Regions from separate parts of the Peribacillus sp. NPDC096447 genome, predicted to be linked through region 1. Evidence: riboswitches for the same ligand, from Rfam matches in the RefSeq annotation. Region 1 holds a riboswitch; the other holds the start of a gene.
The links. A riboswitch is a leader RNA that binds a small molecule or an ion and turns the genes downstream of it on or off. The one in region 1 is predicted to bind glycine.
Positions count from the first base shown of each region.

Region 1 (9,130 bases):
CGCTTTGGATGCAAGTCCGGCGAACGATATGTCCGGCAGTAAAAGTGAATTTGGTCAGCTTGGAAAAGGGGCACTGCTCCGCATTTTCGATCGTTCGATGGTTACGCATCGCGGCATGAGGGAATTCATCCTTGATACGGCCGAGTCGAATGAGATTCCGTATCAATATTTCGTTTCCCAAGGCGGCACGGATGCAGGGCAAGTCCATATTGCAAACGAAGGCATTCCAAGCGGGGTGATTGGCATTTGTTCCCGTTATATTCATACACATGCATCCATGATTCATATTGATGATTATGCCGCTGCACGTGAACTGATTGGGAAATTGGTTCGTTCCTGTGATAAAACGACATTCGAGACCTTGATAAAAAACGGTTGACGGAGGAAGCTGAAATGGAAAGGGATGCTGTCATGAATCCTTTTCCATCAGCTTTTTTTACATAGAAGGAAGGTAATTATATTGAAAATAGCAGTAGGAAGTAAGAATCCGGCGAAAGTAAGTGCCGTGCTTGGTGTATATGAAGATGCTGACATCATTTCCCTTCAAGTGGAGAGCGGGGTCCCGGAACAGCCTTTTTCGGACGAGGAAACGATGGAGGGGGCAATGACACGTGCCCGGAATTGCTTGCTTCACAGTGATGCCGATATGGGTATCGGACTTGAAGGCGGTGTCGTGAAAATGGGACAAGCCCTGTTTCTGTGTAATTGGGGTGCAATGGCCATGAGGGACGGTGAGGTCTTTGTAGCTGCCGGAGCGAGAATCCCGGTTCCGGGAATTGTTGCCGGGAAGCTGCTGGACGGTGAAGAGTTGGGCCCGGTGATGGACGCCTTCACAAGGCAAGAGAATATTAGCAAAAAGGAAGGAGCGATCGGCGTATTTACAAATGAGCGAATCACCAGGGGGGAAATGTTCCTTCATATCATGAGGATGCTAGCCGGTCAACACGAGTATAAGCTGAAAATGAAAAAGCATGATTTTTGAATCACTGTCATGGAAAGGCGGGCTTCGAATGATGGAAACGAACACTGCCAAAACAGAGCAGAATAAGACAGGATTTTATAGAGCGGCCTTGCTAGTATAGTGACAAGGGGTGAGCGGATATGGGGTGGGTTGAATCAATCCAAAAGGCCATCGACTATATCGAGGAGCACTTATTGGAGGACCTCACGATCGAGAGTATTTCCAAGCAGGCGAATGCCTCAGCTTTTCATTTTCAACGGACATTCACCATTTTAACGGATATAACCATTGGTGACTATATCCGTCGTCGAAGGCTGACCTTGGCGGCCCAGGAGATTTCATCAACAAATGGCAAGGTCATTGATTTAGCCTACAAGTATGGCTATGACACCCCCGAGGCATTCTCAAAAGCTTTTCGAAGGCAGCATGGGGTATCTCCAAGCGAAGCCCGAAAGTATATGGGGAAGCTGAAATTCTATGAACGCCTGATGATACAGGTGATTCTGAAAGGGGCAAAACCGATGAAATACAATATCCTTGAAAGGGATTCCTTTCAATTGATTGGAATCAAGCAAGAGTTTTCCTTGGTTAATGAAGAGAATTTGATCGGGATTCCAAAGTTGTGGGAGAAAGTGAATTCGGATGGAACAGGAGATAGGTTGGCGAAGTTGAACAATGGCCAAATAGATGGCTTGATTGGTGTATGTGTCGATAAGCGGGCTGTGGAAAAAAATGAAACGATGGATTATTGGATAGGTGCAGAGTATGCCGGGAAAGTGCCTGAAGAGTTTTCAACCCTTACGATACCGGCTTCCAAGTGGGTTGCATTCGAAGTTCACGGACCTATGCCCGATAGCATCCAACAAGCTTGGAAACGAATTTTTTCTGAATGGTTCCCTACCAGCGGTTATGAACATGCCGGAACTCCAGAATTGGAAGTATACGCGAATGACGACGCTTCAAACCCTGACTATTACTCCGAAATTTGGATTCCCATTAAAAAGGGATAAGGTAAAAATATACGTTTTTCGCTTGCAGGGGAGGCCCTGCAAGCTTTTTATTCGTTTCTTTATAAATGATCAGTTCTTCATACTTGAGCTGGAAGGTTAAGGGACAGGGAGATTTACAGCCCTTCTTCAAAAATATAAGAAAGCACCTTCATGGCTTGGTTCACGGATTCGACTGTGACACTCGCCTTTTCCGATAATTCCTTTAAGGCATGATGATGGGATTCCGGGCGAATCAAAATAAGCGGTTTACCCAGGGAAACGGCGGTGCTTGCGTCCATGGCAGTATTCCACTGTTTATATTTCTCGCCAAACAGAGCGACGACAAGATCGGCTTTTTTCATCAAAAGACCTGTCCGCAAATTATTGATTTGGGAAGCGGCCGCATCCTTCAGGATAGGATTCGGCTGTTCCCCAAGGATATCTTCACCGATATTATCGGAGCGTTCATGATTTTCCATCGGGCCGACGAATTCTAAAGGGAGCTTCAGTGCAGCGGCCTTATCTCTCAACTCGCTTCTCCAATTTGAATGGATCTCCCCAGCAAGATACACGATTAACTTCATTGTTTTCCTCCTCGGTATTAAAATTTGCTTTCATTGTACCATGTTTTTTAGATAATGGATGAATTCCGTAAATAAGGATAATATTATCCATATGGTAGTAAAAGAGACGGCTGGAGGAATGATGATGGCTTTATCGAATAAGAATTTTCTTGTTTTCCTGTTGATAAGCAGTTTGATCGTGGGCTGCTCAGGTATCGAGAGACAAACCGAAAAGGCAATGAAGGCTGCTGAAGTGGCTTTTCGTGACGATGAAAAACAGCCCAATCAAGAGGCGGGGCTAATTCAGGTCTATCTGCCAAAGGATTTTAAAGTAGTGGAAGAACATGATAATAATTTGATTTTACAAAAAGGTGATAAGATTTATATATTATTTGTCAATCCAAATGAAAAAGAAGACAGCTCCGTGTTATATTTGGCGATAAAGGAACAACATGATCAAAATGTAATGCTGCATTCTTTTCAGACTGATGATAAATTTGGCTTTATCTCGATTAAAGAGATACCGAAAGAAAAGTATGAGCTTGCAGTGGGGATCGGCGGGGTGAAGCTGACAACCGAAACGGATAAAGACCAATTAAAAACCGATGCAAAACAAATGATGGAAATCGTTTCATCCGTGCCCCAAAAATAAGCTGACCCGTGCCTTTCAACCGATCCGTATTAATGGTTGATTCGTGGAGAGTCTGGTATGATGGGAGTTATAAAAATTAAGGTTTTATTTAGAGCAGGAGGAATATTCAAATGGAAAAATTACAAACCGTTGAGCAATATGATGCATTGAAAAATGAAGGCAAACATATCTTTCTTTTTTCAGCAACATGGTGTGGGGATTGCCGTGTAATCGAACCGATAATGCCGGAGATTGAAAAGAAATTTCCTGACTTTACATTCATTTATGTGGACCGTGATGAATTCATCGATGTGTGTGCGGCTAATGATGTGTTTGGAATACCAAGTTTCATTGCGTATGATAATGGCAAGGAGCTAGGCAGATTTGTGAGCAAGGATCGCAAAACTCAAGAACAAATTGAGGAATTCATTCAATCATTATAATCAATTTCCCCTTCTCGCTGGGGATTTTTCAATGAAGAGGAGGGTCAGTCATGAAAATGGACAGCACGAAGCTGAAAAATATCTTGAAGGAACGTTTAAAAGATGAGAATCGCACATTCAAATTCAATAGCAAGCAAGATACGTTACGGGTGGAAAATGTGAAGACCGGGAAGGGGATTACCATCGAGTTGCCTCCTGTGCTTGCTAACTATGAAAACGTACAGGAAAAGGCCATCGATGAAATTACCTATTACGTGGAAGAGGCCCTGAATGTGATGGGGGAGGAACACAGCATGGAAGGCAAGGAGAAATTCATTTTCCCAGTCATCCGCTCGACCTCCTTTCCAATGGAATCGGAAGAAGGAAATCCATTTTTATTCGATGAGCATACGGCTGAAACCCGGGTTTTTTATGCCCTTGATTTAGGGAAAACCTACCGTCTTATAGATGAGAAGATGATTCAACGGGAAAATTGGCAGGGTGATAGGATCCGTGAAATTGCCCTTTTTAATGCCCGTTCCCTCTCCACTGAAATGAAGTCGGATATCGTTGCAGGTAATGCATTTTATTTTTTGAACACGAATGATGGATATGATGCCAGCAGGATTTTAAATGAATCATGGCTTCGGGAAATGAAGGACAAGATCGAGGGAACCATGGCTGTGGCCATTCCCCATCAGGATGTCATCATCATTGCCGATGTGAAGAATGATACGGGCTATGATATTCTTGCGCAAATGGCGATGAGCTTCTTTGCCAGCGGTCATGTTCCAATAACGGCTCTATCATTCCTTTACGAAGAAAATGAGTTGGAGCCCATCTTCATTATGGGTAAAAACAAAAAACGTGAACAATAATATATTGAAACACAAAAGGACCGTGTCAGCATCTGACAGCGGTCCTTTTAAAGTTTAATAGAGTTTATAACTCTGAGTTGATATTTATTTTTTAATCGGTGATAATATAATTGGAATATTTTGAAAATATATAATGATAGAACAAGCGGATGAACGTTGTGGGAGAGTGCAAGCATTGAGGCCGGGAAGGAGCAAGTTCCAAAAAGATCCCTTGGAGCAAATCTCTCAGGTAAATGGAACCGCAGCTGAACGCAACTCTGGAGAGCGCGCAGGAAGCAGTGTGCCACCAAAGGGGAAATCTCCATGACCAAAAATGGAGCTAAACTCTCAGGTAAAAAGGACAGAGAAGGGGAGCGGTAAGTTTACGCAATCCTTCCTTGCCCTTTTTTATTTGGCACTTTGTATAAGAAGGTATGCAGCGAACTGGAACTTACTAATATGCTCAACTTGAAATAAGGGGGAGAATGATCATGAACGTGAAAAGCAAATTAATGAACATGCTGGAAGCCCGTAAAGGGGAAATGGTTCAAATCCGCCGTCATTTACACGAGAATCCGGAACTATCCTTCAAAGAAGAGAAAACGGCACAATATATCATTGATTTTTATAAAGGAAAGGATGTGTCGATTCAAACGAATGTAGGAAATGGATTAGGGATCATCGTAACGATTGAAGGCGGAAAACCTGGGAAAACGATAGGTCTCCGTGCGGACTTCGATGCATTGCCGATTACAGAAGAAGCGGATGTTCCGTTCCGTTCAAAAAATGAAGGTGTCATGCATGCCTGCGGACACGATGGGCATACCGCTTATTTATTGGTTCTGGCAGACTGCATCAATGAGCTTAAAGATTCCCTATCCGGTACGATTAAAATAATCCATCAACATGCAGAAGAAACGCCCCCAGGTGGAGCAAAAAGCATTATGGAATCAGGGTGTTTGGATGAACTGGATGCCGTTTTTGGAATCCACTTATTTCCGTCGCATCCAGCAGGGGTTGTCGGGTATCACGGCGGCTATTCGATGGCTGGACGGACCTATTTCAAGCTGGCGATAAAGGGTGTAGGCGGACATGGTTCCTCCCCGCATATGGCTAATGATGCCATTGTGGCAGGGGCCCATTTCGTGACAGCCGTACAAACTGTAATCAGCCGCCGCTTGAATCCTTTTGATATGGGCGTGGTCACAATCGGCTCCTTCGATGGAAAAGGAAGCTTTAATGTCATAAAAGATCGTATAGAAATTGAAGGGGATGTCCGTTATATGACAGCAGAGACCCAACAGCTGATCGATAAGGAAATCCACCGCATCGTCAAAGGGATAGAAACGGAATTTGATGTTCAGTGCGAACTAACATATGTGCCTGATTATCCTCCGTTATATAATGACCCTGAACTGACTGGATTCGTGAAAAATAGTCTGGAAAGCATGAATGACAAAGATATTAAAAATGTCTTGGAATTTCCGGTTTTCTCAGGTTCAGAAGATTTTTCGTATTATGCCGAAAAGATTCCTGGCTGCTTCTTTTACATTGGCTGTAAACCGAAAGGGGTGGAGAAGGCATATTTCAATCACCATCCTAAATTCGACATTGATGAAGATGCCCTTTTGATTGCATCCAAATCAGTGGCCCAGGTTGTATGCAATTTTTATGAATGGGAATAGTCGCATTGGTATATTTGTTTGCAAAAAAATGCAGAAACCCACAAAACACCGTTCGGTATTAACGAACGGTGTTTTATGGGCTTCAGAATGCCGCCGGAGGTTTCGTGAAGGTTGCTTTAATGAATTGACCAGTCTGCTTCTTGCGCTGCATGAAAACTTAATCTCTTTGTAAACGCGATTTAACAGCGGTGTTTTATTTAAATAGTAGACTAGGGGCTAATGTTATTTCGCGATGGGTAGGTTTAAACTCATTCCAGAAGGGGTTTAATAGGGTAGGAGTTCTGCGAAATACGTTAAGTTAGTAAGAGTGCGATAAAAAAATAGATACTAATCCCAATTTAGCTTAAATTTTCTCGATATTTTTAAAATAACTGGTAGAATTAGTTACATAACTACAGATGTAGAAAGAGTGATAGTTTTGAAATGGCTAAATAAGATGAAAAAATGGTTCCAAGCAGAGGAAATTATCGAAATCGAAGAAATTATTATAGATGAACCGCTTGATGAAGAGACATTAAGGAAAATGGATTTTTCGAAGCTTTCGAAGTCAAAGGAAGAAGAAATAAAGGTTTACAATCAAAAAGTGGAAAAGATGTCGCAGACGCCAGACCCGGATACGAAAATCCTGTTTCAATATCCAAAAGGGCAGTTCAAGTTTCCGCTCATTCCAGACCGTGAACAGAACAAAAGAAAGCCTAGGGAAAGAAATAGGGAAGAACACGAACCAAAACAGGGGAAGAATGTGACCAAAGAAACGACGAGAAGGCCTGTAAGGGATCCTGAACCAAAACGGAGAAGCTTTGAACGGGAGGAAACCTCAAAAATAGTCCCTTCAAACACTCCATTCCGCCCGACGGAAATCCCTTCACCCATTTATGGGTTCCGTCGTCCGGAAAAAAAAATAGTCGTTTCTGAAGAAATTGTCGAATATGAATTAGAAAGCAAAATGCCCGTCCTGAAAAAGGAAGAACCCGATATCGGGATTCCAGTATCGATTCCTGAAATCCCAAAAGAAGTGTCACATGAGGAATTGACGACTGAACCATCCGTTCTTATACCGGAACAAGCGGAAGAAAAACGGGAAGATTCGGAGATACCCGCTTTCTTTCGCAGGAATTCCATTGAGACACTGCCAGAACAAGCAGTAATCGAGCCTAACATAATTGAGCCTGAGGTGGAAAAAGAGGCTATTGAACAGGACGAAGTCGATTTTGGACGCGAAGTTGCTGTATCCATCATGGAACAGACGGACGACACACTGTCTGAAGCGATATCGGTTCCTGGGGAGATTGCTGTACAATCCAATCAACCATCCGTTAGTCAAGGGACAATGCCTGAAGACCCATCTGAGGCAATACCTGAAGAGCAGCACAAACGTCCGAAAAAACATATCCCATTTAATGTGATGATGCTTAAGCAAGATCGGGAAAAAAATGGTTTCATGAATAAAATGATGCCGGAAAAAAAAAGCCTTAATTCGGAAAAGGCGGTAGTTTCACCTGGTAAGCGGCCAATGGATGATGCTGCCCAAACGGAGGCAGGACAAGCGAAACCATCCGCCATTCCTGAACGGAAACAGGAGGAAGGAAGAGTTATGCCGAAAGAGCAGACTCCGGCCATTTCACCTACCTTTTCGGACACTAAGGTTGGTTCCGGAACCGACGCTGTGCCTGAAAATACAGTCGAATCCAACATCGGTTCCAACCTTATGCCGCTCTTGGAACAGGAATCCCCCATTTCTGGAAACGGGTATCAAGAAGCAGTTTATACAGAGGCAGCGGCAGAAAGCAGTAAGGGCGAAATCCCGGCAGTTTTTGGCTCCGTGGAAGCGGATGAGAATGAAAATCCATACTATGTGTTTCCGAATATCGAATTGCTGACACCTCCCACTTATGCTGTGCATGATGATGTGTGGCTCGAGGAACAGACTTTATTACTTGATGAGACATTGAAAAATTTCAATGTCCGTGCAAAGGTCGTCAATGTCACTCAAGGACCGGCAGTAACTCGTTTCGAGGTGCATCCGGAACCGGGAGTGAAGGTGAATAAAGTGACGAACCTGATGGATGACATCAAATTAAGCCTTGCTGCTCAGGATATGCGGATGGAAGCGCCTATTCCGGGTAAACATACAATTGGCATCGAGATTCCGAATAGGAAAAGCAAACCGGTATTTTTGCGGGAGGTTTTGGAAAGTACTGAGTTTCAAGAGCATGAATCACCGCTTGCTGTGGCTTTAGGACTCGATATATCCGGTCAGCCGATCATCACGGATTTGAGAAAGATGCCGCATGGATTGATAGCCGGGCAAACGGGATCGGGGAAAAGTGTCTGTATCAACACCATGTTGGTAAGCTTGCTTTATAAAGCCACGCCGCAGGAGTTGAAATTGCTGTTGATCGATCCGAAAATGGTTGAGCTCGCCCCATATAACCGGATCCCGCATTTGGTCAGTCCAGTCATAACCGATGTAAAAGCCGCTACGGCTGCGTTGAAGTGGGCTGTAGAGGAGATGGAACGGCGTTATGAATTGTTTGTACATGCCGGTGTCCGTGATATCACCCGCTTTAATGACCAAGCGGAAAAAGCCGGTCAATATTCAAGCAAGCTGCCTTATATCCTGGTGATCATCGATGAGCTTGCGGATCTAATGATGATGTCCCCGGCTGATGTAGAGGAAGCGATTTGCCGGATTGCCCAAAAGGCCCGTGCCTGCGGCATTCATTTGATTGTAGCCACTCAAAGACCTTCAGTCGATGTCATAACTGGATTGATCAAGGCAAATATCCCGACAAGGATCGCTTTTTCGGTTTCTTCACAAGTCGACTCCCGTACGATCATCGATAGCGGCGGTGCAGAAAAATTATTGGGAAGAGGAGATATGTTATTCGCTGAAAACGGTTCTTCAAAAACGGTGCGCCTGCAAGGGACTTTTGTGAGTGATGAAGAAATCGACCAAGTCGTCAACCATGTTAAACTGGAGCAGCAGCCAAAATACCTGTTCGAGCAGGAAGACTTGCTG
Region 1 covers NZ_JBIWEV010000001.1:831,361-840,490, reverse strand. The annotation lists gene ACIQZD_RS04150 (M42 family metallopeptidase) at 1-379, shown strand, start outside; gene ACIQZD_RS04145 (DUF84 family protein) at 461-982, shown strand; gene ACIQZD_RS04140 (GyrI-like domain-containing protein) at 1,102-1,971, shown strand; gene ACIQZD_RS04135 (YtoQ family protein) at 2,085-2,534, opposite strand; gene ACIQZD_RS04130 (hypothetical protein) at 2,626-3,165, shown strand; gene ACIQZD_RS04125 (thioredoxin family protein) at 3,276-3,587, shown strand; gene ACIQZD_RS04120 (DUF1444 domain-containing protein) at 3,638-4,444, shown strand; glycine riboswitch at 4,594-4,696, shown strand; glycine riboswitch at 4,700-4,790, shown strand; gene ACIQZD_RS04115 (amidohydrolase) at 4,921-6,108, shown strand; gene ACIQZD_RS04110 (DNA translocase FtsK) at 6,527-9,130, shown strand, end outside.

Region 2 (9,130 bases), 440 kb from region 1:
TTTCGGATTATATTTCATCGTGCATGAACCCAGCGGATAAAAACCCGAATCCACCCCATGATTCCGTTTGGAGAGTGCTGTATAGTGACGCATGATATCCAGTTCGGACACCTCAGGCAGCTCTGCCTCTTCTTCACGGATGTAGTCGGCAGGAAGAATTTCTTCGAGCGGAATAGTTGCAACATCCATTTCTGGCAGACTGTACCCGATTCGACCGGAAGTACTGATTTCAAAAATGAGTGATTGATCTTGATTATTCATGTTGATCCCCCAATTCCTGCGCAAGTGCATCAATTTCTTCTTTTGTTCTAAGTTCAGTTACCGCAACCAGCATATGGTCTTTCAGCTCAGGATAAACCGTCCCTAAATCAAAGCCGCCGATCATCCCTTTTTCAAAAAGGTTTTTATTGATTTCTGAAAACGAAGCAGGCAGTTTAATGACAAATTCATTGAACGAAGGACCGTCGAATATCACTTCCACCCCTTTTGCCATAATTGCTTTTTTCGCATAATGAGCTTTTTGAATATTTTGCACGGCCATTTCTTTGACACCCTTTTTCCCAAGCGCGGTCATTGCAACAGAAGCTGCCAACGCATTCAAAGCTTGATTGGAACAAATGTTGGATGTGGCTTTGTCACGGCGAATGTGCTGTTCACGAGCTTGTAGCGTCAGTACGAATCCCCTTTTACCATTTTCATCCACTGTTTGACCGACGAGTCGGCCCGGAACTTTCCGAACAAGTTTATTAGTAACGGCAAAATATCCACAATGAGGTCCGCCGAATGCCGCTGGAATGCCGAATGGCTGAGCATCACCCGTTACGATATCTGCACCGAGTGCACCAGGGGATGTCAAAGCTCCCAATGCAAGCGGGTTACTGGAAACGATAAACATGGACTTGACTCCATGAATGATTTCCTCCATTTCTTTCAATGGCTCGATGCGGCCAAAAAAGTTCGGATATTGCACGATCACTCCTGCAATGTCATCATTCGCCAATTCCCTTAAAGCAGCTAAGTCCGTCACACCGTCTTTATAAGGAATTTCGACCACTTCCACGCGTTGCCCTTTCGCATATGTCTTAACGACTTCTCTTGATTCAGGATGAACGGTTCCTGAAATGAGAATCTTCTTGCGTCGTGTCTGGCCTGAAGCAAGCATGGCTGCTTCAGCTAGCGCTGTCCCGCCGTCATACATGGAGGAGTTAGCCACATCCATGCCCGTCAATTCACATATCATCGTTTGATATTCAAAGATGGCCTGAAGCTCGCCCTGTGAAATTTCAGGCTGATAGGGTGTATAAGCCGTGTAAAATTCAGAACGGGATAGAACATGATCGACGATGACCGGTGCATAATGGTCATAGACACCCGCACCAAGGAAGGAAGCATAGTTTTTAAGATCCGCATTCTTGGCAGCAAGCCTTGATAATTCTTTCATTAATGCAGGTTCCGATTTAGCAGGCTTGATATCGTATTCTCCTTGAAAACGAACGCTTTCAGGGATATCATTGAAAAGTTCTTCAGCAGTGGATACCCCTATCGCTTTCAGCATTTCTTGTTTATCTTGCTCTGTCATGGGTAAATAACGATGTTTCATCTAATGACCATTCCCCTCTATTTACGTGGTTTTTTATAAAAAGGTGTTTGTATTATAACGGCTTTCAAACGTTTGGATCGGATTTCCACTTCGACTTCCGCATCCAGCACCGAAAATTCCTTATCGATAAGTACCAAACCCACGTTTTTCTTCAACGTTGGTGATTGGGTACCGGTCGTGACCTCGCCAATGACTTTATCACCGCTGTAGACCTTATACCCATGACGTGGAATGCCACGGTCAATCATTTCAATTCCCACAAGCTTGCGGGGAGCTCCTTTCTCCTTTTGCTCAGCAAGAACGGCTTTCCCGAAAAAATCAACTTCCTTATCGACTTTTACTGCAAAACCAATCCCGGCTTCTATCGGGGTGATGTCCGCTGAAAGCTCCTGCCCATACAACGGCAGTTTTGCTTCAAAACGCAAGGTATCACGAGCACCTAAACCAATCGGCTGAACCCCCTCTTCGTTTCCGGCATCCATAATCGCCTTCCAAAGGGCGGGACCATTTTCACTGTCACTATATATCTCAAAGCCATCCTCACCAGTGTATCCAGTACGGGATACCATCGTAGAGATGCCGTTAATCATGACATTTTCCTTGAACTTGAAAAATCCAATTTCACTTAAAGCAGTATTTCCCGATAGTTTTTGTAAAATCTTCTCTGCAGATGGTCCTTGAAGCGCCAGCTGTGTATAGTCACTAGATACATTCTTGATTTGGACATCTTCCGGTAAATGAGCTTGCAGCCAATTGAAATCTTTTTCTGTGTTCGCAGCATTGACCACGAGCAGATAGTCATCCTCAGCCCTTTTATACACGATGAGATCATCAACCGTGCCTCCGTTTTCATAACACATAGCGGTATATTGGGCACCGCCCTGTTTCAGCTTTGATATATCATTAGTCAGCATCTTCTGTAAAAAGTTAAGGCTCCCGGGACCCTTAACATCGACTTCACCCATATGGGAAACATCGAATAACCCCGCTTTTGTACGTACGGCTTCATGTTCATCCTTTATACCCGAAAATTGGACAGGAAGTTCCCAGCCGCCAAAATCAATCGTTTTACCTCCGTATTCACGATAAACCTCAAATAGTGGTGTTCTTTTTAAATTGGTCAAAAAATGACCCCCTTCAGATTTTTTTAAATTAATTGGCTTCATTATCAAAAGCTTCTTGTCATTACGCATCAGATATATCCTGATTCATGATGTGAAAAAAGCACAAAAAAGGACAGAGAAAGCCCGTTTGAGCTTTTTCTCTGTCCTGAAACCTGAAAGTTTACCTATGTAATAGGTTTTCCCCTTTGGTGGCCGTCCAAAACGGGCGGCGCTCTCCAGAGTTGCGTCCAATAAGAGTTCTTTTGCCTGAGAGATTCACTGCTAAGTTTGCTCCTTCGGCGCTACATCCGTAGTCTCTCCCCTTATCTTCACCCGCATATAAATGGTCTACCTATGAAAGGAAGCGAATAAGCCACCAAGCATCGGTAAAACCCCTGAGCATTGTGGAATGCATTCTCTGCCAATTCTCCTGAAACTTCAGAAACCGTTTGATTGGTCTCCTTCAGTATTCTTGGATAAATTAGGAGCCTATAGCCCATACTAAGAAAACGCGAACTGCAAAATCGATGTACAAAGATTCTTTGTGGCGTTTGAAAATTGGAATTTTCTAAATATACTTATATCCTACCCTAAGAAACTTATCTCTGCAATATCTTTTGAAGAGAAATATTTTTCTTACTTCACATATGAAATGTTCGGGTTTTGACCTTATATTAAGGAAATTATGATTTAAGAGGGAGTTATTTCTATGAAAATCAATATATCCTTCAATTCTGAATGGAATGACGAGTTTCTGCAAAAGATGGAAAATGACGGTCCATGGGGAAATTGGGAGCTTTATAAGCTGGCGGTTCAAATGGAGGAAAATCTTATCATCCCTGATTTTGAAGGTTTACAGGCGCCCAAGCACCTCCCGCAGTTAACCCCGCTTCCGCATCAATTGGAAGCAGCGAAGCAAGTGGTGGAAAAGATGAATGGAAAGGCCATTTTAGCTGATGAGGTAGGGCTCGGAAAAACAATTGAAGCTGGATTGATCCTAAAAGAATATATGATTAGGGGCCTTGTAAAAAAAGTTTTGATCCTTGTTCCTGCTTCCCTTGTCACACAATGGGCTTTTGAATTGAATACCAAGTTTCATATACCGGCAGTCGTTCAGAGAAAAAGCTATGTTTGGGACTCCTGTGATGTGGTCATTTCATCCATTGATACAGCGAAACGCGCTCCACATCGAGATATCATTTTCAAGCAGGAATACGACTTCATCATTATTGATGAAGCTCATAAACTTAAAAATAATAAAACGAAGAACTATGAATTCGTCCAAAATCTGAAAAAGAAATTTTGTTTACTCCTGACAGCCACTCCGATTCAAAATAAAGTCGAGGAAATTTTCCACCTCGTTTCGTTATTGAAACCGGGCCACTTGGGAAATGCCTCACTTTTTTCGGAAAAGTATAAAGGGAAAGGCCGCAACATAATTGAAGATGAACACCTAAAGGAACTTGTTAACACTGTCATGATTCGAAACCGGCGGGCCGATACTGGCATTGAATGGACAAAACGGCATGTGGAGACCATCACCATTGAATTTTCTCCAACGGAACAAGCATTGTACGATGCTGTTTCCAAATTCAAACCTATTTCGGATGGTTCTAAAGGAAGCGCCTTTTCGGCTCTCACCCTCCAAAGGGAAGCATGCAGCAGCAGAGAGGCGGTCTTTTATACATTAAAGAATATGAAAAATAAATATGATCAGCCTTCCCCTGACTTTTTGGCAAAGCTTGATGATTTATTTTCTAAAGTGAATGAAACGGTTCAAAACTCCAAGGCTGAAAAAGCTTTGGAACTGATTAAGAAAATTGATGATAAAGTCATTATCTTTACCGAATACCGGGCGACTCAGCTATATCTACAATGGTACCTACAGCAAAATGGAATTTCTTCAGTTCCTTTCCGAGGCGGTTTTAAGCGCGGAAAGAAAGACTGGATGCGAGAATTATTCCAAAAGAATATACAGGTATTAATTGCAACAGAAGCTGGCGGGGAAGGGATAAACCTTCAGTTTTGCCATCACTTGATTAATTTTGACCTGCCATGGAACCCGATGAGGCTCGAACAGAGAATTGGACGGATACACCGCCTTGGTCAGGAAGAAGATGTGATGATTTATAACTTTGCCACGAAAAATACAGTAGAAGAACATATTCTGAAGTTACTATATGAAAAAATAAATTTATTCGAGAAAGTAATCGGTGAATTGGATGATATCCTAACCAAACTGGATATTAACAACATTGAAGAATATTTGATTGATGTGGTAGGCGAATCCAAAACAGAGGGCGAAATGAAAATCAAGATGGATAATTTTTCATCGTTAATCCAATTCGCTCAATCAATGAAGGAAGGTGAGGTTCATGCAGCAACGGGAAATACATGATTTTTTGATAACTTACTTTAAAGCCAATGATTGTGAAATACTGGATAATGCACCAACCCACCTTTCAGTCCAATTGACGATTGATATGGATAAAGAATTAATGAACAGACCCTTTTATTGGCATTATCTAGAAAAAACAGGTGGCGTTCCGAACCCAGCCCAGATGACTTTCATTACCGATCCAGAACAAGCTCCATCCGATTTAAAGGGAGAAATGATTCATTTTGGCTCCCCTCGACTTCACCAGATTATTCAATCTACCAAAAAGCTGGCAGGGTATACTAGACTTTTTGAGGATACCCCTCCATCAAAAGGGGGAAATAACCCTTTGTTTCCTTGGCTGACACTGAATGTGAAAATATCCTATCAATGCGACCGTAAAAAGGATACCTTCATGTCGATCGGTCTGAATTTAATCTCAGGTGAGATCATGGAAAGGTTTCACCATCGGGTTTTACCGATAAAGGTCACCCCAAAAATACCGGATTACTCCTTTACGCTTTCACCGCTCATCATGCCCAAGAGCGGATTGGCAAGACTGGATACATACATCAGGACCAGTTTCGAGGATGATGACCATACCTGGGCAGAGGAAGCAATGCTTCGCTGGCAGAATGACTTGAATTTATTGGAGCATTTTTACAAGGATATGGACGAAAAAAGTGAGAGCTATTTTACCGAAAAAGATGCCTTAAAAGCTCAATATGAACCCAACATCCGAATATCCATCATCAACGGAGGTTTATTTTACCTTTCAGATAGGGCATTGGGATAAGTAAAGAACAATAAAAAAACAGATGCCCTAAATTCAGGACATCTGTTTTATTTTTTGATATTTTTCCTTACGAACATCGACAAAGCAAAAGGGACAATGCCAAACCAATGGGACATACCATGATTTTTATCCTCTTTTCTGTGACGGCGCTTTTCTTTTCGTTCTTTTTTCGTCAGATTAAAATACTCGACAAGCTGCTGAGTCAGATATTTAATATAAGCGTTTGTAGACATATAAAATCATCACCCTATGCAAAGTATGCCCCGTTTACGCTTCTTTTATTCCTTCGCTTGTTCCCTGAACACGTGTACCTGTCGCTTTCCATTTTAAAAGAAGGTTGATTTATCGTATTACACAGCCTGCTTTTCCAACCATTCTTTCACTTTCCCCGCTTCTATATCGTATTGAATGATGACCCTTCCCTCGCGGTCATTTTTAGTCGTGGAAGAAAACTCGATATAGACGTAAGGACCTTCTTCTTTCATTAAGGAATACCGCACCACACCATTAGGGTATGAAATTTCCCCCTGGATGATTTTTGGGATTTCTTCGCCCCACTCTGCCGTCACATCCTTGATCGCTAAATGGACAAGATGGTCGGCCACAAGCGATTCTTCCACTTCTTTATAAAACTTTTTATCAATGATAAATTGATCGATCATCAGTATCGTGAACATGATGAAAACACTCGCTACAATCATGACCATCGGGAAAACGACTCCTTTTTGATTATTCATCGACTTTCGTGCCATTCCTAAAGAAAGGATGAAATCTTCGACTGAAAGTAGTCCCTGCTTTATCCGTTATATTTATAACAATGACACTGCCATCCTTCTCAACCCGGAATTTCGAAATGTTCTGTAAGATGACCTCATGCCCCATACCATTCACTCGTCTTCGGACCTTATCTTCATATTGTTCAAACGATGATAATTGTTCATCTGAAAGCAGCAAATATAATTTATTTCCCATTACATCCTGAGCTTTGGAACTCCGGACCTCCTGCTTCATTTGCATAGTAAAGACCTCCCACTCTTTAGGATGCAATTTATCAACGGACCCCATCTGGGTGTGAATGATTGAAAAAAGCTGTAGAACAAAAAGGGACGTCGTCATTAATATCATTAAAGAAAAAAGCATTTCGATCATCGTAAAGCCATCATTTTTTCGCAGTATCACAAATGGATTCAAGATTACCCGATTCATCTTCATAACGTACACACCCTTCAATCATGCCCGGGAAATCCAAATGGTCCTTCCAAACCAATTCATAGGATCTTTTTTTGTAAATGATTTCCTGACCAATTGCTTGTATCTCCCCATCCATGAACGCCGTCAATTTTTCATATAATAAATGGTGGGCTTCTGTCCTTACGGCAATATCTTTCCGATGCGTCATTAACTCTTCAAGAATCGGTAAAATGGCAAGGATAAGGAAAATACAAATGGAAAATGCGGCCATCAGCTCAAGGTAAACGTAACCTTTACAATTTCTCAATCCGGAACCTCCCTTTACCGATATTGAGGACCAATTTGTACATTCCTTTTGACGTGTCAATCATAATCGTTCCGGCTTTTGAAGCATTTCCATATTGATTAAAATGGAAGCTAAACCCCAAAGTGCCACTTAAAAACTGAATATCCTTTGGTATGCTCCTCTCTAGAACGATCCCCTCCTTATAAGACGAAACGGTATAAACCTTTTTGGCATTATCAATATGGAGGTAAATCAAGCTCTCATGACTGATGGCATACTGCTGTGCATAGAAGAGATCTTCATGGAATTGAGAAAGAAATAGCCTATTTTCCATGCCTTTAGTGAAGCTAGGATATAGATTAGGACCGATGGAGATCAGGAGTACAAAAATAACGAGTACAATAAGGGTTTCAGATAGTGTATACCCCCCATTGGAATGCCTTATATTCACTTCTCTCCTACTCAACGACCGTTATCTTTCCTTTACTATCCAAACTAATATCATCCCCATTAGGACAGGATGTCTGTTTAAGATATCCTTGACTTTCCAATTCACCGATACTTCCGGGCAGTTTACCATTATCGATCTCATAAGCCTGTACCTGTGCTTGGGCCATCTTCACGAATGCTTCACATCCTTTGGACTGAATCATGGATTGGTTCTTTGTGATATTGGGGATTGTTATAATCAAAAGGATGGAAATTACCAGTAAAACAATAAGCATTTCAATTAGTGTAAAACCACGTTCATTCATCACTTTCTTCAACATATCCATCATGCTCCTGAAACCACCTGAATACCAGATGCCTTCGAGCATTTTCACCTCCGGAATACAATAATAAAATCCTATATACTTTCGAGCAGTGCGAACATCGGCAGCAAAACCGCCAAATAAATGGACACGATCAACAGACCTATCAGTGAAAACATGAGAGGCTGAATGACTTTTAAGATTGCATTCATTCTCTCTTCAATTCTCTCCAGTATAAAACGACTGTAATGAAGTAGCTCCGCATCAAGTCTGCCGTATTTTTGACCATTTGCAGCGACCACCGGCAAATTACCATCAAAATATGGAAGCTCCCGAAAAATCAATTCAAGTGATCTGCCCTCGATCAGATCATCCTTAATGATATTGCATAGTTTTTGGTAAAAAGGCTGCTGTTGATTTATCGAGAATAATTTAATGCTATCGTTAATGGATAGCCCTCCGGAGAGTAAGCCACTTAATTGGCTTGCGAAAAAATAAGTTTCGTATAATTTGATGAAGGTCCCGAATATCGGAATTCCCATCAAAATCCTCCGCTGCCTTAATGGGCACAATCCGTTAAACCAAAATCGTTTGAGTACATAAAAGAATAGGAGCAATCCGAGTAAAAAGAAGGGGAGTGCCGGAAGAATGAATGTGGAAGCTGACATTAATCTCAAGAGTGTATGCTGACCGACATCCATCGTGAAATAGATTGTCTGGAATTTAGGAAGGAGAACACTCTGAAGAATATAAAAAACGATGCCTACAAAAAAGAATAAGAATATAGGATACACCATTAACTTTTTTACTTTATCCATATCCTCGGTTCTTTTCTTCCAATATCGCCCTCCTTCTTTCAACGCCCGTTCCAGGTCGCCGTATTGTTCTCCATAAAATATATAACTTACAAGCTGCGGATGAAAGTTCAGATGGGTCAGCACCAAGTGCAGCGGGAAACCGTTCCTTAAATCGGCTTTAGCCTGAGTGAAGTCTTCCGCTTTCTTCTTTGATTCCTGAAATTCAAG
Region 2 covers NZ_JBIWEV010000001.1:393,023-402,152, forward strand. The annotation lists gene gcvPB (aminomethyl-transferring glycine dehydrogenase subunit GcvPB) at 1-261, opposite strand, end outside; gene gcvPA (aminomethyl-transferring glycine dehydrogenase subunit GcvPA) at 254-1,600, opposite strand; gene gcvT (glycine cleavage system aminomethyltransferase GcvT) at 1,618-2,724, opposite strand; glycine riboswitch at 2,863-2,945, opposite strand; glycine riboswitch at 2,949-3,036, opposite strand; gene ACIQZD_RS01970 (DEAD/DEAH box helicase) at 3,413-5,101, shown strand; gene ACIQZD_RS01975 (YqhG family protein) at 5,079-5,876, shown strand; gene ACIQZD_RS01980 (YqzE family protein) at 5,924-6,109, opposite strand; gene comGG (competence type IV pilus minor pilin ComGG) at 6,227-6,613, opposite strand; gene comGF (competence type IV pilus minor pilin ComGF) at 6,606-7,088, opposite strand; gene ACIQZD_RS01995 (hypothetical protein) at 7,036-7,374, opposite strand; gene comGD (competence type IV pilus minor pilin ComGD) at 7,361-7,804, opposite strand; gene comGC (competence type IV pilus major pilin ComGC) at 7,812-8,171, opposite strand; gene comGB (competence type IV pilus assembly protein ComGB) at 8,201-9,130, opposite strand, start outside.
Region 2: linked by a shared signal. The riboswitch ahead of gcvT (glycine cleavage system aminomethyltransferase GcvT) and the one ahead of ACIQZD_RS04115 (amidohydrolase) in region 1 are both predicted to bind glycine.